Regions from separate parts of the Pseudogulbenkiania sp. MAI-1 genome, predicted to be linked through region 3. Evidence: predicted binding sites of a transcription regulator. Region 3 holds the regulator's gene; each other region holds the start of a gene.

Region 1 (7,143 bases), 840 kb from region 3:
CCCAGCACGCCCCACACCTGGGTGCCAAGGAAGGACGGGATGGCGCGCAGGATGGCGTAGAACGGCGTGAAGTACCAGACCGGCGCAATGTGCGGCGGGGTTTTCAGCGGGTCGGCCGGGTCGAAGTTCGGGTGTTCGAGGAAGTAACCGCCCATCTCCGGCATGAAGAACACGATAGCGGAGAACACGATCAGGAACACCACCACGCCCAGCACGTCCTTGACGGTGTAGTACGGGTGGAACGGAATGCCGTCGAGCGGGATGCCGGTCTTCGGGTCCTTGTTCTTCTTGATCTCGACGCCGTCCGGGTTGTTGGAGCCGACCTCGTGCAGGGCCACCAGGTGAGCCACCACCAGCGCCAGCAGCACCAGCGGCACGGCAATCACGTGCAGCGCGAAGAAGCGGTTCAGCGTGACATCGGACACGACGTAGTCGCCACGGATCCACACCGACAGGTCAGGACCGATCACCGGAATGGAACCGAACAGGTTCACGATCACCTGGGCGCCCCAGAACGACATCTGGCCCCACGGCAGCAGGTAGCCCATGAAGGCTTCGGCCATCAGGCACAGGAAGATCAGCGAGCCGAACACCCAGATCAGTTCGCGCGGCTGCTTGTACGAACCGTAGATCAGGCCGCGGAACATGTGCAGGTAGACCACCACGAAGAACATCGAGGCGCCGGTGGAGTGCATGTAGCGGATGATCCAGCCGCCGGCCACGTCGCGCATGATGTACTCGACGGACAGGAAGGCCAGGTTGGCGTCCGGCTTGTAGTTCATCGTCAGGAAGATGCCGGTGACGATCTGGATCACCAGCACCAGCATGGCCAGACTGCCGAAGAAGTACCAGAAGTTGAAGTTTTTGGGCGCATAGTATTCGGTGATGTGCGCCTTCATGGTGGACGACAGCGGGAAGCGTTCGTCCACCCAGTTCAGAATGCTTTGTCCTTTGCTCATTTTTCGCCCTCAGCTTATTTGTCTTCGCCAATCAGGAGGCGGGTATCGGACAGATACTTGTGCGGCGGGATCTCCAGGTTCTTCGGTGCCGGGACACCCTGGAAGACTCGGGCCGCCAGGTCGAACTTGGAGCCGTGACAGGGGCAGTAGAAGCCACCCAGCCAGTCCGGGCCGAGGTCGGCCGGAGCCAGATCCGGACGGTAGGTCGGCGAACAGCCCAAGTGGGTACAGATACCCACGGCGACGAGGATCTCCGGCTTGATCGAACGGTATTCGTTCTTGCAATAGGGCGGCTGCTGCTCGACTTCCGACTTGGGATCGAGTAGTTTAGGATCGTTCTTGGGCAGGTTTTTCAGCTGCTCCGGCGTACGGGAAAGAACCCATACCGGCTTGCCGCGCCATTCGACGTTGATCTTCTGGCCCGGTTCCAGCTTGCTGATGTCGACCTCGACCGGCGCCCCCGCCGCCTTGGCCCTCTCGGACGGGAAGAAACTCATCAGAAATGGCGTGGCCACCCCGGCCACCGCCACACCACCAACCGCGCTGGTTGCTACCGTCAGGAAACGACGGCGCCCCGCATCGACGTGTTGCTCACTCATTACAGTCATCCTCAAACGTGGAAACCGAGCTCAAATCCTGCCGATTTTACCCGATTACCGGCAAGGACTTGAAGCGGCGATGCAAATTAATTGCGCAAGTTCCACCTCCCCACGTCAGACCGGATTGGCCACATCGATAAAAACCACACTAACATCATGATTATTTGAGAGCCACGCTCCCAAAGCTCGGATCCCATAGCGTTCGGTCGCATGATGCCCCGCAGCAACAAAAGCCACGTCATACTCCAAAGCCATATGATGTTGCTGCTCCGACACCTCGCCGGTCACGAACGCATCGACGCCCAGCGCCACGGCCTCAGCAAAATAGCCCTGCGCCCCACCGGTACACCAGGCCACGCGCCGCACCGGCTTGTCCGGTCGCCCCAGCAGCAGGGCCTCGCGCCCGAGTTTCTCCCCGGTGGCGCGGACAAACTCGTCGGCACGTTGCGGAACCGGCACGCTGCCGTACCACAACAGCCCCTGATCACCCGACTGGCCCTCGACCTGCCAACCTAGCTCTCGCGCCAACTGCGCGTTATTGCCCAGTTCCGGATGGGCGTCGAGCGGTAGATGGTAAGCCAGCAGGCTGATGTCGTGCGCCAGCAGACTTTGCAGGCGGCGCTTCTTGATCCCGACCAGGCGCGGGTCTTCGTTCTTCCAGAAATAGCCGTGATGCACCAAGATGGCGTCAGCCTGCTGCGCGATGGCGGCATCGATCAGTGCCTGCGACGCGGTCACCCCGGTAACGATGGTACGTACCTCGGCCCTGCCCTCGACCTGCAAGCCATTGGGGGCATAATCCTTGAAACGCCAGGGCTCCAGTTGCGCATCCAGTACGCGCTGCAATTCGCTCAGTTGCATGGGTCTTTCCCGATTATCAATGGGCGAATTGTGCCAGAAAGTGCGGCTCGTATGGCCTTCGGCCAAGCCGACAAGGTTGGCCGAAAAAAAGAAAACCCCGCGAAACTCGCGGGGTTTTTCGGTTCAGCAGGTCGGCGCAATGCGCTTCGATTGCGCCCTACTCTAACTGATTACATCATGCCGTCCATGCCCATGCCGCCCATGCCGCCCATCGGGGCAGCCGGCTTGTCTTCCGGCAGCTCGGCGATCATGCAGTCGGTGGTCAGCATCAGGCCGGATACCGAAGCCGCGTGTTGCAGCGCGGTACGGGTCACCTTGGCCGGATCCAGCACGCCCATTTCGATCATGTCGCCGTATTCGCCGGTGGCGGCGTTGTAACCGAAGTTACCCTTGCCTTCCAGCACCTTGTTCACGACAACCGACGGTTCATCGCCGGCGTTCTGAACGATCTGGCGCAGCGGAGCCTCGATCGCCTTCAGCACGATCTTCACACCGGCGTCCTGATCGGCGTTGTCGGTGGTCAGCGATTCCAGGGTAGCGCGGGCGCGCAGGATGGCCACGCCACCGCCAGGCACCACGCCCTCTTCCACGGCAGCGCGGGTGGCGTGCAGCGCGTCTTCGACGCGGGCCTTCTTCTCTTTCATTTCCACTTCGGTCGCGGCACCGACCTTGATCACGGCAACGCCGCCGGCCAGCTTGGCCACGCGCTCTTGCAGCTTCTCTTTGTCGTAGTCGGAAGTGGCTTCTTCGATCTGGCGGCGGATTTCGCCAACGCGAGCCTGGATGGTAGCGTGCTCACCCACACCGTCGATGATGATGGTGTTTTCCTTGCCCACTTCGATGCGCTTGGCTTGGCCCAGCATGTCGAGGGTGACTTTTTCCAGGGTCAGGCCCACTTCTTCGGCGATTACGGTACCGCCGGTCAGGATGGCGATGTCCTGCAGCATGGCCTTGCGGCGATCGCCAAAGCCCGGAGCCTTGACGGCCACCACTTTCAGGATGCCGCGGATGGTGTTCACCACCAGCGTGGCCAGGGCTTCGCCTTCCACGTCTTCGGCGATGATCAGCAGCGGGCGGCTAGCCTTGGCTACCTGTTCCAGCACCGGCAGCAGGTCGCGGATGTTGGAGATCTTCTTGTCGAACAGCAGCACGAACGGGTTGTCCAGTGCGGCGATCTGTTTTTCCTGATTATTGATGAAGTACGGGGACAGGTAGCCGCGGTCGAACTGCATGCCTTCCACCACGTCCAGCTCGTTGCTCAGCGACTTGCCGTCTTCAACGGTGATCACGCCTTCCTTGCCCACTTTTTCCATGGCGTCGGCGATGATCTGGCCGATATCCAGGTCGGAGTTGGCGGAAATCGAGCCCACCTGAGCGATTTCCTTGGAGGTGGTGCACGGCTTGGCGATCTTGGCCAGCTCGCCCACCAGGGCGATTACGGCCTTGTCGATACCGCGCTTCAGGTCCATCGGGTTCATGCCGGCGGCAACGAACTTCATGCCTTCCTGCACAATGGCCTGGGCCAGCACGGTTGCGGTGGTGGTACCGTCACCGGCCACGTCGGAGGTCTTGGAAGCGACTTCCTTGACCATCTGGGCGCCCATGTTCTCGAACTTGTCCTTCAGTTCGATTTCCTTGGCAACGGACACGCCGTCCTTGGTGATGGTCGGCGCGCCGAAGGAGCGGTCCAGCACCACGTTGCGGCCTTTCGGGCCCAGGGTCACTTTAACGGCGTCGGCCAGAATATTGACACCGGCAACCATCTTGGCGCGGGCGGAATCACCGAATTTTACGTCTTTAGCAGCCATTCTTAACTTCTCCAGAATCTGTTTCGGTCAGAGTGTGTGTTAAGAAATCGTTGCGAGCGCCCCAAGGCCGGTTCGAGAAGCGCAGCCGTACAAGGGGTACGGTGAGCATCGCAGGGCCGGAATGGGGGTGCGCAGCAGATTTATTCACACACTCTCAGTTGTGGGGATGGATTACTCAACAATGCCCATAACGTCTTCCTCGCGCATCACGAGGACTTCCTCGCCGTCAACCTTGACGGTCTGACCGGAATACTTGCCGAAGATCACCTTGTCGCCGACCTTCAGCTCCAGCGGGCGGCGCTCGCCGTTTTCCAGAATCTTGCCGTTGCCCACGGCGATCACTTCGCCCATGTCCGGCTTCTCAGCTGCCGCACCCGGCAGAACGATGCCGGAAGCCGTCTTCTCTTCCGCCTCAAGGCGCTTGATTACTACACGGTCGTGCAAAGGACGAATTGCCATTGTTCTCTCCTGTTAGCAGTGGCTGGTGAGAATGAAAAATCAATCAAATCAGCAGATTGGCCAAGCGCGTTAGCACTCGGCGCTTGCGAGTGCTAATGATAGGGACGGGGCAAGGGGTTTTCAAGGGCAATGGCGGACGAATTTTTATCAATCAGGATGACCATGCCGATAGAATTTATCACACACACCGGCAAAGAAAGAGCCCCGCCGACGGGAAAACCGACAGGGCTCAGGCAGACAGAAGAATTAGCGGGAACTAGTGACAAGCTTGGGACGCACATCACCCTCGGCACGACGCAACACAAGCCAACGCGGCGCGCGGAACTGCACAATCCGGCGATAAAGCCAAACGTACAGCAAGACGAACAAGACACAACATAGCTGCAGAACCCATTCGTATTGCCAGAACAAGGTCGCCGGCATGACCGAGAACAGGGCCACGCCCCACAGATAAGGAGCGGTAAGACTGTTACGACGCAGCAGATGTTTGGCCTCGCGCTTACCCACCATCCATCGTACCAAGCGCTTGTAGATCAACATATGAAAGTGCAAGCCGTCAGGCATGCCGGGCGACATCTGGCGAACAAACTTCTTGCGATAGATAGAGAAGACAGTCTCAAAAACCGGGTAGATCATCAACAGCATGGGGAACCACGGAGACACATCTCCTGGGTGACGCACCACCAGCAAGACAGACACTTCCGCCAGCAAGAAACCGACCAGATAGGCTCCGGCATCACCGGCAAAGATCATCCCTCGCGGAAAATTCCACACGAAGAAGCCCAAAACAGCGCCTAACAAGCAGAGGGAAACAGCCAACAGCGCAGCATCACCCACCGTAAACGAAACATAAGCCAGAGCGGCGGAAATCGCCATCGCCACTCCACCCATCAGGCCATTGTAGCCGTCAATGATGTTAACCGCGTGGCACACCCCCCCCACGGCAAATACTGTCACCAGCAGCGCCAGCCAAGGCAGAGCCATCAAGGCCTCATCCAAACCGGCAATGCCGAGCGATGGCAACACAGCCCCCAGCAACCACGCAGCCATGGCGGCAGAACCGAAAGCGAAGAGCAGCCGGTACAGCGGACGCACCCGTTTGGTCAAATCCTCGGCAAAGCCAGCCAAAAACACGGGAAGACCGGCCAACAACAGATAGGCAAACTCTGGCAAGCCCTCATACCAAGCACCTCCAGCCCCCAGCAGCAAGCCGGCCATGACGGGCACGCCGCCCACCCGGGGGGTAGGTGCTGTGTGGAATTTTTGCGGGCCGGACAAGTCTCCATCCATTGACAAGTGAGCGTGCAGATGGGCACTGCGGATAATTGCAATAGCCACCAACATAGCGGCTAGGAGCGCCCCAAAAAATAGGCCGATGAACACATCCAACTCCTCAAGAAGAAACGCTAACAATTGTCATAATCAAGCCTTAGAATCGCAGCCCGAGAACACCACTGAGTCAACCGTCGCACAGCTGCAGCCTGGGTTGGCGCCCCGGCAAGTCATAAGACAGGCAAGATGTAGAGGCTGCCCGCGCCTGGCCAAAATGAATTTTAGCTCAGCGGCACTCCACAATCCAGACAAGATATGCCAAAATACTAACATAGCCATAATTAAGAATAGTTAAATATTTATAACAATATCGGTTAAAAATAACGTCAATGGCATGCATCATAATGGCGCCTTGACCAATCAACATGGAATTTTCAATCCAGCAACACGAACGGCGACCATCCACAGTTAGAATTACATATTTATTCAAAACACGCATTTATTAGACTTTGAGTCATAAGGCATAATCATGATTTTGGTCACCGGCGGCGCCGGCTACATCGGTTCGCACACCGGCCTGCATCTCTTGGAGGCTGGGTATGAACTGGTCGTACTGGACAACCTGAGCAACAGCAAACTGGAAGCCTTGCAACGCGTGCAAAAGCTGGCGGGTAAGAACCTGCAGTTTGTCCAGGGAGATATCCGCGATGCAACCGTTCTGGATGCCATCTTTCGCCATCCGATAGAGGCCGTCATCCACTTTGCTGGCTTAAAGGCGGTAGGTGAATCGGTCGCCAAGCCACTGGAGTACTACGACAACAACGTCACCGGCACACTGTCGCTCTTGGCGGCGATGCGTCGCCATGGCGTGCGCACCTTGGTATTCAGTTCTTCAGCGACAGTGTACGGTGACCCGGCCAGCGTCCCTATCCACGAAAACTTTCCTCTCTCGGCCACCAACCCCTACGGCCGCAGCAAGCTGATGGCGGAAGACATCCTGCGGGATTTAGCATCCGCTGAGCCCCAGTGGAACATCGCCATTCTGCGCTACTTCAACCCAGTCGGCGCCCACGAAAGCGGACAGATCGGAGAAGCCCCCAATGGCATCCCCAACAATCTGATGCCATTCATCAGCCAAGTTGCCATTGGCCAACGCCCCAAACTCAATGTGTTCGGCAACGACTA
Region 2 (7,143 bases), 2.4 Mb from region 3:
GCAGTTCGCTAGCGAAATCGCTGTCCTTGAACGACAGATTGGCCATGCGGTCGGCCTCCAGCTTCAGCGCCAGCGGCAGCTTGTCGGCCGCCAGCTGCTGGAAATAGACGGTGTAGTCGCGCGAGGTGAAGGCGTTGTCCTTGCCTCCGGCCTGGGCGATCAGCCGGCTGAATTCGCCGGCCGGCACCGTCGGCGTGCCCTTGAACATCATGTGCTCCAGCAGGTGCGACAGGCCGGTGCGGCCGTTAACCTCGTCCACGCTGCCGACGCGGTACCACAGCTGCGACACCGCCACCGGCGCGCGTTCGTCGCGCTGCACCACGATTTTCATGCCGTTATCGAGCACGGCCTCGACCGGTGCGGCCGAAACCGCGCCGCACACCCCAAGAAACACCACACCCGCAACAGTCGAGAGGGTCCTGGAAATCACGGAGTCTGCCCTATGGTTGATTTGAGGATACAATTTGGCCATCTAATGCCCATAAGTTGACTACAGCCCAGCATGTTTAGTTTCTTCAAGAAGAAGTCTGCGCCGCCGGCCACCCCGGCCAGCAGCGAAACGTCCGCCCCCGACACCGTCAGCGCCACCGAGCTTATCCCCGATGCCTCCCTGCCCCCGGAGATTCCGTCCGCCCCGGCCATCGCCCCGGTTCCGGCCGAGCCCGCCCCGCCCAAGAAGCTGAGCTGGACCGAACGGCTCAAGGCCGGCCTGTCGAAGACCCGCGACAAGCTCGGCAAGTCGCTGGCCGGCCTGTTCGGCGGTGGCAAGATCGACGAGGACCTGTACGACGAACTGGAGACGGTGCTGTTGACCGCCGACATGGGGGTCGACGCCACCCTGCACCTGCTCAAGGACGTGCGCGAGCGCGTGTCGCTCAAGGGCCTGAAAGACGCCGCCGAGCTGAAGGGGGCGCTGAAGGATTCGCTGAACGACCTGATCGGCCCATTGGAGCAGCCGCTCGACACCGCCGGACGCAAACCCTATGTCATCATGATGGCCGGCGTCAACGGCGCCGGCAAGACCACCAGCATCGGCAAGCTGGCCAAGTATTTCCAGTCACAGGGCAAGTCGGTGCTGCTGGCCGCCGGCGACACCTTCCGCGCCGCCGCACGCGAACAGTTGATCGCCTGGGGCGAGCGCAACAACGTCACCGTCATCGCCCAGCAGAGCGGCGATTCGGCAGCGGTCTGCTTCGATGCCATCAAGGCCGCCCAGGCGCGCGGCATCGACATCGTGCTGGCCGATACCGCCGGACGCCTGCCGACCCAGTTGCACCTGATGGAAGAGATCAAGAAGGTGAAGCGGGTGATCCAGAAGGCGCTGCCGGAGGCGCCGCATGAGGTGATGCTGGTACTGGACGCCAACATCGGCCAGAACGCCATCAACCAGGTCAAGGTGTTCGACGAGGCGCTGGGGCTGACCGGCCTGATCCTGACCAAGCTCGACGGCACCGCCAAGGGCGGGGTGATCGCCGCCATCGCCAAGCAGAACCCGGTGCCGCTGCGTTTCGTCGGCGTCGGCGAAGGCATCGACGACCTGCGTCCGTTCAATGCGAGAGACTACGTCGACGCGCTGTTCGACTGAGAAGGGGACCCATCCGCATGATCCAGTTCGACCAGGTGACCAAGCGCTACCCCGGGGGTAACGAGGCCCTGAAGAATCTCTCGTTTGCCATCGACAGCGGCGAAATGGTGTTCCTGGCCGGCCATTCCGGCGCCGGCAAGTCGACGCTGCTCAAGCTGATCGCCGGCATCGAGCGCGCCACCAGCGGCGGCGTGCTGGTCAACGGCCAGAACCTCTCCAAGCTGCGTCCGGGCCAGCTGCCCTACGTGCGCCAGCACATCGGCCTGGTGTTCCAGGATCACAAGATCCTGTTCGACCGCCCGGTGTTCGACAACGTCATGCTGCCGCTCAACATCATCGGCTTCGAGCGGCGCGACGCCGCCCGCCGCGTGCGCGCCGCGCTCGACAAGGTCGGCCTGCTCGGCAAGGAGAAGGCCATGCCGATCCACCTCTCCGGCGGCGAACAGCAGCGGCTGTGCATCGCCCGCGCCGTGGTGCACCGGCCGGCCATCCTGCTCGCCGACGAACCGTCGGCCAACCTCGATCGCGCCTACGCGCTGGACATCATGGAGCTGTTCAAGTCGTTCCACCAGGTCGGGGTCACGGTGGTGATCTCGGCGCACGACGAGACGCTGATGGAAGACTACGGCCGCCGCATCATCCGCCTGAGGGAAGGACAGTTCGCCGCATGAAGCACTTTCTCTACCTGCACGCGCTGAGTGCCCGCCAGGCGCTGGTCAAGATCCTGCGCCAGCCGTTCGGCAGCCTGCTCAGCCTGTTGATGCTGTCGGTGGCGCTGGCGCTGCCGATCGCGCTCTACCTGGCCGTCGAGAGTACCCAGGCCTGGGTCGGCAAGCTCACTGCGACGCCGCAGATCTCGCTGTTCATGGAGCTGTCGGCCGAAGACGCCGACCTCGCGGCGGTGAAGAGCTCGCTGGCCAGCCATCCCAAGGTGAAGTTGTTCACCTTCGTCGACAAGGCCGAGGCCCTGGCCGGACTGGAAAAGCGCAACGGCCTCGACGGCCTGGCCGAGGGACTGGACAGCAATCCGCTGCCGGACGCTTTCGTGATCACCCCGAAGACGCTCGAGCCTGGCGAACTGGAGATGCTGCAGAAGGAGCTGTCCGGCCTGCCAATGGTCGAATCCGCCCAGTTCGACGCCAACTGGGCCAAGCGCCTGTTCGGCATGGTCGAGCTGACGCGCCACCTGACGCTGTTCCTCGGCGCGGCACTCGGCCTCGCGCTGGTGCTGGTGACGCACAACACCATCCGCATGCAGATCCTGGCGCATCGCGACGAGATCGAGGTGTCCAAGCTGATCGGCGCCACCGACAATTTCATCCGCCGCCCCTTCCTCTACCACGCGCTGTGGCAAGGGGTGCTGGCCGGGCTGATCGCCTGGGGATTGACCGGCTGGCTGGTGGCGTCGGCCAACCCGGCAGTACGCGAATTCGCCCGGCTCTACAACGAGCAGTTGGAGCTGCGCACGCTGGCCCCGCTGGAACTGCTGGCGATGCTCGCTGCTACCGGCGCGCTGGCCATGCTCGGCGCGCGGCTGGCGGCGAATCACCACTTACGCCAGATCGAGCCGCGCTGAGCCTGGGCTTCCGTATTTGAAGAAACCGGCTATCGGGCCGATTGAAAAATACATCTGAATCGGAACTTTTTCTGGCTAGCACTCGACCAATCCGAGTGCTAGCATTGCACTACCCATCAAGGAGGTAGTTAATCCATGACCGCAACGTTTGCCTTGCCCGTCCCCTCATCCAGCGGCAGTCTGGAGCAGTACATCCAGATCGTGAACAGCGTGCCACTGCTGAGCGCAGAAGAAGAGAACGAGCTGGCCAACCGCCTGCATGCCCAGAACGACCTGGAGGCGGCCAAGAAACTGGTGCTGTCGCATCTGCGCGTGGTGGTATCGATTGCCCGCGGCTATGCCGGTTACGGCCTGCCGCAAGCCGACCTGATCCAGGAAGGCAATATCGGCCTGATGAAGGCGGTGAAGCGCTTCGAGCCGAACCGCGGCGTACGCCTGTTCTCCTTCGCCGTGCACTGGATCAAGGCGGAGATTCACGAATTCATCCTGCGCAACTGGCGCCTGGTGCGTGTCGCCACCACCAAGCCGCAGCGCAAGCTGTTCTTCAACCTGCGCAGCATGAAGAAGAGCTTTGCCGCGCTGACCGACAGCGAGGCGCGCGTCATCGCCGACGACCTGGGTGTCAAGCCGGAAGAAGTGCTGGAAATGGAAACCCGCATGAGCGGCCAGGACGTGGCGCTGCTGGCCGACGACAGCGATGAGGAGGGCTTCGCCCCGATCGACTGGCTGGCCGACTCCGACCACGAGCCGACGCGCCAGCTGGAGAAGAAGGCCTTCGATCACCTGCAGACCGCCGGCCTGGAGCAGGCGCTGGCGTCGCTCGACGCGCGCAGCCGCCGCATCATCGAAGCGCGCTGGCTGGCCGACGACAGCGGTTCCACGCTGCACGAACTGGCGGCCGAGTTCGGCGTGTCGGCCGAGCGCATCCGCCAGATCGAGGCCAAGGCGCTGACTAAGATGAAAACCGCACTGAGCGAACGGGACGTGATCGACGCCTGATCGCGCCACACGCCTCATCCCGTACAGGACAACGCCCCGCTCTCGAATGCGGGGCGTTGTCCTTTTGAGCCCTGTCAGGATGGGGGAAGGCGTTTATGCCGTAACCCATCAAACCATGCCAAACCATGCGATGAGGTGATGGGTTACGCTACGCTCCACCCATCCTACGCCTGACCTGGCACAACCAGGGGGGACATGGCCAACGCTCTTGATGCCCCCGCAAAATCCCCGGCTCAACGGTACTGCGGCGGCAGCTTTTGACGGGCATCCTCCGCCACGCGGCGCAAGCCCTCCCAGGCAGGCTCACGCTGCCCCAACTCGCTCAGGAATGACGGCGCGTAGGTCGGGAACGACGCCAGCGCCGTGCCGAGCGTCGCTTCGGCCGCGGCCTCGTCCCCCGCTAGCGCCTCGAGCTGGGCCTTTTTCAGCAATACGTCGGGATAAGGACGGAACGCCGCCAGCCGCGCCAGCCAGCGCCGCTTTTCCGGCAGCTGCTCGCGCGTCGGCTGCAGGTAGTTGTCCAGCGTATTGAGCGCGTGGAAGGCGAACAGCGGTTCGGTCTCGACGATCTCGGCCAGCCGCGCCACACGCACTTCATTGGCCTTGGCATTGCCCTGTGGCGTATACAACCCGAGCAGCTCGTTATAGCGCGGAAGCGCCGCCAGCGACAGCCAGCCCAACGCCGCCACGCCCAGCCACAAGGGCAGCCGCGCCGGCCGCGCCAGCCGCACGCCCTGCCCCGGCACCAGCGCCATGAACATCACCAGCACGGCGAGGAAGTACAGGTACCACAACGGGTATTCCAGCAGGCTGTGGATCAGCGTCACCGCCAGGCCACCGAGCGGCAGCACGTGCTCCAGTTCGGCACGCTGACGGAAATACGGCCACACCGCCCAGGCGAAGCCGCCCAACACCAGCAGCGTCACCACGCCCCCCATCTCCGCCAGCAGTTGCAGCACTAGGTTGTGGGCGTTGGTGAACAGGCCGCTGTTGAAGCCGGCGGCGGCAAACTGCGGCAGCGTCTGCAGCCGCACGCTCTCGGCCGCGAACTGCGACCAGCCCACGCCCCATAGCGGATGCGCCCGGAACACCAGCCAGGCCTTGTGCATCTCGGCAAAACGGCGCGAGCCCATGCCGTCGCCGTTGGCGGCCAGCCGCTCCAGCCCGGAGGCGCCGCCGACGCTCGTATGGCTCAGCAGCGACACCAGCTGATTCGCCCACGGCAACAGGAACTGCGCCGCCAGGATCAGCGCACAGCTGCCCCACAGCACGTTGCGCAGGCGGCGCGAGGCATCCTCCCCGATACGCCAGTGCCACACCAAGGCCAGCACCGACAAGGCCAGCAGGTAGAGCAGGATGGTGCGCGAACCGGCCCAGGCCAGCAGCAGCGCCAGCCACGCCATCAGCCCCCACAGCCAGCGCGCCGGCAAACGATCGGCAGCGTGGAGATAACAGCCGGCCACCACGCCCCACATCAGATAATGAGCAAATTGGTTGCGCTGGCCGATGTGGCCGAAGATATTGGTGGTCGGGTGCGCCCGGTCGTAGAACAGCAGCCCGCCCATGGCCTCGGCCAGGCCGGTCAGCTGGGCCGCCCCGATCAGCGACTGGATCAGCGCCCCGGTCAGCAGGGCCCACGCCAGCCACGTCGTCAGCTCACGCAGACCGAAGCGCTCGCGCAGCGTTACCGTGACGCAAGCCAACAAGGCCATGCTCGTCCAGGCCAACGCCGTCGCCCAGCTCATGCCGGGAAACAGTGTCGGCACCAGCAGCGGCTGCAACGCCCAACACGATGCCGCCAACAAGGCCCACAGCGCCGCACGCGGCAGTCGCTCGAACAGCCCAGCCTGCCCGACCAGCAATAGCACCGCGGCCAGCACGGTCAGCCACACCACGTTGATCTCCCCCCACCACTGTGGCAAGGGCACATAGTGGAAGCGTGAGGCGAACGGAACGACGGTGATCAGGCCGAGGCTCAGGAGGGCGAGACGAGGAAACAGTCGGGAGGGAGACATGGGTTATGGGTCAGTAAACACAAGCGCGCAGCATAGCGCAAAGCGGCGGGGAAGGAAAAAGCCGGGAGGGTTCCCGGCTTTCATCCGATCATTCACGACAATGGCTCAAAACAGCACCTTGTGCGTTTCAGGCTGGGAGGCAGTACGCGCCGCCGCTTCCGCACCTCCTTGCTGGTAGGCTTTGAAGGCGCGTTCGGCCATTTCGCGGAGCGGTTGCATTTCCGGTTCGGAGCGTGTCTGCAAGTATGCCTGGATACTTCCCACACTATCCGGATACGCAGCAATGCGCATGGCCATCGCTTCACGGGCGCCGGCGGGGTCATGATCCAGTGCACGAAGAATAGCTAATTGGGATAGTTGATAGTGGAAAGGACGATACGCGACCAACCGCTCAAATAGCTCTCTCTTAAGCGCCAGCTGATGACGATCCGAGGGTAGATAGGTCGATAGCTGCTGTTCCGCTTCGTAAGTCCACAAGGGATTGCGTGCCAACGCCACTAAAGCGGCAACACGCTGCTCATTCACCTGTGGCTCCGGGCTTCGTATTTTCCACTGGGCCAAGTCAAAAAACACCGAGGCCCCTGTCACCAGATACCACGCTGCCAACAGGCAAACTGCACCTGAGGCCACACGTTGCAGCAGTGGGCGCACACTCAACGTCACTCCACTGATTGGCGACAAGGACAGCACGATCATCAATCCGCACAAGAATGGCAGATACCACAAAGGATACTCAAACATAGAGTGTCCCAGCGTCACCATCGCCAGGCTGATCAACAACAGGTTCTCGGCTGTTACCTGGTTTTTGCGAAAATACGGCAACAGACACCAGAGCAAGGCGGTAACGACAATGCCGGTACCGATCAGGCCGGTCTCGGCCAGCAACTGAGCAAACAGATTATGGCTGTGGGTAAACAGCACGCTCTCGACAAACCGTGTTTGGCGACCAAATGCCTCCAGCCAGACAC
Region 3 (7,143 bases):
AGTTGGTCGAGCGAGGGGGGATTTTTCATCAGGGAGCGGCACAAAAGGGAAAAAGGTTGGCGGAAGCCTGCGCTTCGGCCAACCTTGTGAGGAACAGGCGATCAGAACGGCAGCTTCATGCCCGGCGGCAGGTTGAGGCCGGCGGTGAAGCCCGACATCTTCTCCTGCGTGGTGCTTTCGACCTTGCGCACCGCGTCGTTGACGGCGGCGGCGATCAGGTCTTCCAGCATTTCCTTGTCGTCCTTGGCGTCTTCCAGCAGGCTGTCGTCGATCGACACACGCTTGATGTCGTGCTGGCAGGTCATCACGACCTTGACCAGGCCGGCGCCGGACTGGCCTTCCACTTCGACCTTGCCCAGCTCTTCCTGGGCCTTCTTCATGTTTTCCTGCATCTGCTGGGCCTGCTTCATCAGGCCGGCGATACCACCTTTTCCGAACATGGGCTACAACTCCTGCACAGGTTGAATCGTCTCGGTGAGCAGCACGGCGTTGAACTCGCCGACCAGCTGCCGCACCACGGGATCGTTTTCGAAATTGACACGCGCCGCCGCCAGCTGCTCCTGGCGGAAACGCGCCTCGCGCATTGCCGGGGTTTCCTGCCCCAGCTCTTCCACGCTGACCGACAGCTCGGGCGCACGGCCGAAGCGTTCGGCCAGCACGGCCTTGAGTTTTTCCTGGTAGTCGCGCGTGGCCATGTGCCGGAAGCTCTCCGGCACCGCCAGCTGCAGGCGCTGGCCGTCCCACGACTTGAGCACCGCGTTGTGCGCCAGCATGCGGCTCGCACCCATGCGCGAACCCAGCTCGGCCACCAAGGCCGGCCAGTCTCCGTCGAACACGTAGGGCTCGGCGGCGGCGGGAGGCACCGCAACCGGCTCCGGCCATGGCTCGCCAGCGACATCGCCGGCCTCGCTCGCATTCCACGTCTCGGGGGCTACGTCGCCGCCGTCGTCGTCCGGGAGATCCTCCCACGGCGCCGGTTCCTGCGGCATCGCTGCCATCTCCGCCACCACCGGCGGCACCGGCTTCGCAACCGGCTCGGCGGCCACGACGGGCGCCTGGAGCGGCGGTTCGGCGCGCGCCGGCTCGGGTTCGGGATCGGCCGGTGCGGATTCGTCCGGCGACGCGGCCACGCTGCGGGCGCCGCCGTTGCGACCGGCCAAGCGGGCCAGCAAGGCCTTGGCCGCCGAGGCTCCTTCCACCGACGGCTCGCTCGGCGCGGCCGGCCGGCTTGCCGGTTCGGGACGGCTTGGCACCGTCGGGCGGGGAGCCGGAGCGCTGCTGTCCCCTGGGGCATTCAGCGGATGAAACGCCAACATGCGCAGCAGCGTCATGGTGAAGCCGGCGTGCTCGTCCGGCGCCAAGGCCAGGTCCTTGCGGCCGTGGATGGCGATCTGGTAGTAAAGCTGCACGTCTTCCGGCGCGATCAACTGCGCCAGTGCCAACGCCGCCTCGCCGTCGGGATCGTCCGCGGCGATGGCCTCCGGCACCGTCTGCGCCAGCGCGATCTGCTGCAGCAGCAGGGCCAGTTCGCCCAGCGCGCTATCGAAGCCGATGCCGCGCTCGGCCAGCGCCTTCGCCTCGGCAATCAGGCGCGGGCCGTCGGCCTCGGCCAGGGCCTCCAACAGAGTATAGAGGTAGGCGCGGTCGACCGCGCCCAGCATCGCACGCACGCCGCTTTCCTCGACCTTGCCGACGCCGTAGGCGATGGCCTGGTCGAGCAGCGACAGCGCGTCGCGCATCGAGCCGGCGGCGGCGCGGCCCAGCAGCGCCAGCGCCGGCGCCTCGTAGCTCACCTGCTCGACGTCCAGCACGCGCGCCAGGTGGCCCGCCACCTGCTGCGGCGTCATGTTGCGCAGCGAGAACTGCAGACAGCGGCTCAATACCGTCACCGGCACCTTCTGCGGGTCGGTGGTGGCGAGGATGAACTTGACGTGGGCTGGCGGCTCCTCCAGCGTCTTCAACATGGCGTTGAAGGCGCTCTTGGAGAGCATGTGCACCTCGTCGATGATGTAGACCTTGTAGCGCCCCGCGGTGGGCGCGTACTGGGCGTTTTCCAGCACCTCGCGGATGTTGTCGATGCCGGTGTTGGACGCGGCGTCGATCTCCAGCAGGTCGACAAAACGGCCGGCGTCGATCTGGCGGCAGGCCGAGCACTCGCCGCACGGCTCGGCGGTGGTGCCCGTCTCGCAGTTGAGGCTCTTGGCCAAGATGCGCGCAATGGTGGTCTTGCCCACGCCGCGCGTGCCGGTCAGCAGGTAGGCGTGATGCAGCCGCTCACCGGCCAGGGCGTTGGTGAGGGCGCGCACCACATGCTCCTGGCCGACCAGATCGGCAAAGCGTTTCGGGCGCCACTTGCGGGCAAGCACTTGATAAGTCATGGAGGCGGATTCTAATTCCAATTGGCAGGCAAGGCGACCCTTTTCGTCCCTATCCGGCTCACGGTGCCGGCGGCGTGGCAGCGGGCTGCTGGGCGACGAACTGCTGCGCGAAGTAGCGCTCGCGGATGGCCCCGGCCACCTCCTGCGCCGCCTTGGCGTAGAGCGTGCTCTTGTTGTAGCGGGTGATGACATAGAAGTTGTTCAGGCCGAGCCAGTACTCGGTCACGCCGGGCGAGCTCTCCAGCGGTACCAGCACCGCCGGCACCTGGTCGCCCACCGGCGCGTCCGGCTGCACGCCCATCTTCTTAAGGTCCCCGACGGTATAGTGCAGGTTGAACTTGTCGGCTACCAACTGATCGACCTGCACCCCCGGCTGCAGGCTGGCCGGCAGGATCACGTCGTCGCCGTGGCGCCAGCCGTGCAACTGGAAGTAATGCGCCACGCTGCCGATCACGTCCGGCACGCTGCCCCAGATATCGCGGTGGCCGTCGCCGTCGAAGTCCACCGCCCATTTGCGGTAGCTCGACGGCATGAACTGCGGCCAGCCCATGGCCCCGGCGTAGGAGCCCTTCAACAGCAGCGGGTTCTTGCCCTCCTCCTTGGCGAGCTGCAGGAATTCGGTCAGCTCGCCGCGGAAATACTCGGCACGGCGCGGGTAGTCGAAACCGATGGTCGACAAGGCATCCACCACGCGGAAACTGCCGGTATTGCGGCCGTAGCCGGTCTCGATGCCGATGATCGCCACGATCATCTCCGGCGCCACGCCGTAGGTCGCTTCGGCCCGCGCCAGCGTGTCGGCATTCTCTTTCCAGAACGCCGCACCGCCGTCGATCAGGCGGTCGTTGAAAAACGCCGGACGGAACTGGTACCACGGTCGCGAGGTGGACGGGCGGTCGAGTATCTGCAGGATGTTCGGCTTGGTTTCGACGTTGGCGAACACCGCCTCCAGCTCCGGGCGGTTGAACTGGCCGCCGGCTACCTTCTCGTCGATATAGCGCTGGACGTCGGGACGGGCCAGGAAGGCGGCGTCGGCCAGCGCCAGCGAACTCCCCAGGGCGAGCGCGGCGCCGGTCAGGCGGGTAAGGAATTTCATCAGGGACTTCCGGTATGGCATCCGCCGGCATCAGGGCCGGCTGACTGGGTTATTGATAGGACAGCGCGCTCGACACCAGGCGCGAGGTGATGTCCACGATGGGAATGACGCGCTCGTACGCCATGCGCGTCGGGCCGACCACGCCGAGCGTGCCCACCACCTGGCCGTTGATGCAGTACGGCGCGGTCACGATCGAGCACTCGCCCAGCGTCATCACGCCCGACTCCTCGCCGATAAAGATACTCACCCCTTGCGCATTGCGGCTCTGGCTCAGCAGTTCCAGCAGTTCGGTCTTGCGCTCGAAGGTCTCGTACAGCTCGCGCAGCCGGGTCAGGTCGTCGGACAGGTCGCGCACATTGAGCAGGTTGGTGCCTCCCGCGATCACCACCGAGGCGGGGGCGTCGCTCATCGCGCTGCGGCCGAAGCGGATGGCCGCCGCCATCAGTTCGGTGATATCCCCCTTGAGCTGCTGCAGCTCGCTCTCCATGCGCTGGGCGATGCTGGCGAGCCCCTGGCCTGCGTAATGCTGGTTGAGGAAATTGGCGGCCTCGATCAGCTCCGCCGGGGTGTAGTCGCGCGACGGGTTGAGCAGGTGGTTCTGCACATCGCCGTCCATGGTCACCAGGATCAGCAGGATGCGCCGCTCCGACAGGCGCAGGAACTCGATCTGGCGGAACGCCACGTCGAGCCGCTGCGGCGTGATCACCACGCCGGCGAAATGGGTCAGGTCGGAGAGCAGCGACGAGGCCGACTGGGCGATGCGCTGCGGGCTGTCCGGCTGCAGGTTGTGCTCCAGCTCGTGCAGGGTGCCCTCTTCCAGCGGCCGGATGGTCAGCATCCGGTCGACGAACAGGCGGTAGCCCTTGGCGGTCGGCACGCGGCCGGCCGAGGTGTGCGGCGAAGCGATCAGCCCCATCTCCTCGAGATCGGCCAGCACGTTGCGGATCGACGCCGGAGACAGGTCGAGCCCAGCCACCATCGACAGCGTGCGCGAGCCGACAGGCTGCCCGTCGGCGATATAGCGCTCGACTAGGGCTTTCAGCAGGCGTTGCGCTCGTTCGTTCAGCATGCCAGTCATTTTACACGTCCCCCGTGGAGAGAGAAGTGGCTGCATCTGCCCTACATTTCAAGCACCTGCGGCCCAGTTCGCTGCCACCGACGGCACCGGCAGGCCGCACACGCGCGTTTGAGCCCCAAGGGCTTTGTGCGATAATCCGCCGGTACGTTTTATCAATCAAACCCGTTTTTTGGAGACAGCATGGCGGAGCGTTCCGAAGACAAGAGCAAAGCCCTGGCCGCAGCCCTTGCCCAGATTGAGAAGCAGTTCGGCAAGGGTTCGATCATGCGCATGAGCGACAACCAGATCACCGAAAACCTGCAGGTGATCAGCACCGGTTCGCTCGGCCTGGACCTGGCGCTCGGCGTGGGCGGCCTGCCGCGCGGCCGCGTGGTCGAAATCTACGGCCCGGAATCGTCCGGCAAGACCACGCTGTGTCTGCAGGTGGTGGCCGAAGCACAGAAGCTGGGCGGTACCTGCGCCTACATCGATGCGGAAAACGCACTCGACCCGACCTATGCCCAGAAGCTCGGCGTCAACGTCGAAGACCTGCTGATCTCGCAGCCGGACACCGGCGAACAGGCGCTGGAAATCTGTGACATGCTGGTGCGTTCCGGCGGCCTCGACGTGATCGTGGTCGATTCGGTGGCGGCGCTGGTGCCGAAGGCCGAAATCGAAGGCGAAATGGGCGACAACCACGTCGGCCTGCACGCCCGCCTGATGAGCCAGGCGCTGCGCAAGCTGACCGGCAACATCAAGCGCACCAACACGCTGGTGATCTTCATCAACCAGATCCGCATGAAGATCGGCGTGATGTTCGGCAGCCCGGAAACCACCACCGGCGGCAACGCGCTGAAGTTCTACGCCTCGGTGCGCCTCGACATCCGCCGTATCGGCGGTATCAAGAAGGGCGAGGAGATCATCGGCAACGAGACCCGCGTCAAGGTCGTCAAGAACAAGGTGTCCCCGCCGTTCAAGCAGGCCGGCTTCGACATCCTGTACGGCGAGGGCATCAGCCGCGAGGGTGAAATCGTCGAGCTGGGCGTGGAGCACAACTTCATCGAGAAATCCGGCGCCTGGTACAGCTACAACGGCCAGAAGATCGGCCAGGGCAAGGACAATACCCGCCTGTGGCTGAAGGACAACCCGGCCATCGCACGCGAGGTCGAGGGCAAGATCCGCGAAGCGGTCGGCGTGAATGTCGCCATCACCGAAGGCCAGCCGGAAGAAGAGGAACTGGCCGACGACATGTTCTGATCCGGGACATGGAGAAAAGCCTGAAGGCGCGAGCCGTCGACCTCCTCTCCCGGCGCGAGCACTCGCGCCGGGAGCTGGAGCGGCGGCTCGCGCCGTTTGCCGAGAGCGAGGAGCAGCTCGCCGCCCTGCTCGACGAACTGGCCGCGAGCGGCTGGCAGTCCGACAGCCGCTTCGCCGAACAGTTTGCTGACGTGAAGGGCCGCAAGTACGGCAGCCGCCGCATCGCCCAGGCGCTGCGGGAGAAAGGGCTGGACCGGGAAGCGATCCACGCCGCGCTGGAGCAGCAGGACGACGAAGCGGTGGCGCGCGCGCTGTGGCAGCGCAAGTTCGGCACCCCACCCGCCTCGCCGCAGGACAGGGCCAGGCAAATGCGCTTCCTCGCCACGCGCGGCTTCCCGATGGACGTGATCCGCCGGGTACTGCAAGGGGCGGTGGACGAAGACTTTCCCGACGTGGAGGAGTAGAGCGATGCCGATCAAGACCATCGACTGCCGTATCGACATCCACGCCAGTCCGGAACAGGTCTGGCAGGTGCTGACCGATTGGCCCAGCTACCCGTACTGGAATCCCTTCATCGTCGGCCTGCACGGCAAGCTGCAGCGCGGCGCCCGCTTGTGCGTGACGCTGCACCCTCCCCAGACGCGCCGCATGACCTTCCGGCCGACCCTGATCGAGCTCGAACCAGGACAGAAGCTGGTCTGGCGCGGCATCCTGCTGGCTCAACGGCTGTTCTGCGGCGAGCACGCCTTCGAGCTGGAAACGCTGGATAGCGGCGTCACCCGGCTGCATCAGCGCGAGACCTTTCGCGGCCTGCTGACCCCGCTGTTTTCCGAAACCCTGCTCAACCATACCCGTGACGGCTTCTCCGGCATGAACGAAGCCGTCAAGAAGCGGGCCGAAACCCTTGCCAGCGCCGGGACGGCTTGACACAATCGACCCATGTCCTAGTGCGCCGCAACACCCGGTTGGCGGCCCGTCTTAAAGACCCTGACGAAACAACATTTATGAAAACCTCTGAAATTCGCCAGAAGTTTCTGGACTTCTTTGCCTCCAAGGGCCACCAGGTGGTGCCCTCAAGCAGCCTGATTCCCGGCAACGACCCGACCCTGATGTTCACCGTGGCCGGCATGGTCCAGTTCAAGGACGTGTTCCTCGGCTTCGAGAAACGCGACTACACCCGCGCCACCACCAGCCAGAAATGTCTGCGCGCCGGCGGCAAGCACAACGACCTGGAAAACGTCGGCTACACCGCGCGCCACCACACCTTCTTCGAGATGCTGGGCAACTTCAGCTTCGGCGACTACTTCAAGCACGACGCCATCACCTACGCCTGGGAATTCCTGACCGGCGAACAGTGG

What was found. The regulator HrcA, encoded in region 3, represses chaperone genes, less so after heat shock. The targets are predictions, from matches to a motif close to ATTAGCACTCGNNNNNNNCGAGTGCTAAT.
Positions count from the first base shown of each region.
Region 1: groES (co-chaperone GroES) is a predicted target of HrcA. The motif match lies at 4,755-4,783, and genes of this name have one in related genera.
Region 2: rpoH (RNA polymerase sigma factor RpoH) is a predicted target of HrcA. The motif match lies at 3,236-3,264, and genes of this name have one in related genera.

Region 1 is NZ_AZUR01000001.1:3,655,738-3,662,880, forward strand. Features, by position in the region: gene PSEMAI1_RS0117185 (cytochrome bc complex cytochrome b subunit) at 1-959, opposite strand, end outside; gene petA (ubiquinol-cytochrome c reductase iron-sulfur subunit) at 974-1,558, opposite strand; gene PSEMAI1_RS0117195 (Nif3-like dinuclear metal center hexameric protein) at 1,673-2,419, opposite strand; gene groL (chaperonin GroEL) at 2,590-4,227, opposite strand; gene groES (co-chaperone GroES) at 4,399-4,686, opposite strand; gene PSEMAI1_RS0117210 (glycosyltransferase) at 4,933-6,069, opposite strand; gene galE (UDP-glucose 4-epimerase GalE) at 6,485-7,143, shown strand, end outside.
Region 2 is NZ_AZUR01000001.1:368,509-375,651, reverse strand. Features, by position in the region: gene PSEMAI1_RS0101680 (pitrilysin family protein) at 1-430, opposite strand, end outside; gene ftsY (signal recognition particle-docking protein FtsY) at 503-1,585, shown strand; gene ftsE (cell division ATP-binding protein FtsE) at 1,603-2,256, shown strand; gene ftsX (permease-like cell division protein FtsX) at 2,253-3,161, shown strand; gene rpoH (RNA polymerase sigma factor RpoH) at 3,297-4,160, shown strand; gene PSEMAI1_RS0101655 (PglL family O-oligosaccharyltransferase) at 4,394-6,175, opposite strand; gene PSEMAI1_RS0101650 (PglL family O-oligosaccharyltransferase) at 6,281-7,143, opposite strand, start outside.
Region 3 is NZ_AZUR01000001.1:2,816,692-2,823,834, forward strand. Features, by position in the region: gene recR (recombination mediator RecR) at 1-29, opposite strand, end outside; gene PSEMAI1_RS0113035 (YbaB/EbfC family nucleoid-associated protein) at 102-440, opposite strand; gene dnaX (DNA polymerase III subunit gamma/tau) at 444-2,378, opposite strand; gene mltB (lytic murein transglycosylase B) at 2,437-3,471, opposite strand; gene hrcA (heat-inducible transcriptional repressor HrcA) at 3,521-4,540, opposite strand; gene recA (recombinase RecA) at 4,730-5,785, shown strand; gene recX (recombination regulator RecX) at 5,794-6,249, shown strand; gene PSEMAI1_RS0113065 (SRPBCC domain-containing protein) at 6,254-6,712, shown strand; gene alaS (alanine--tRNA ligase) at 6,790-7,143, shown strand, end outside.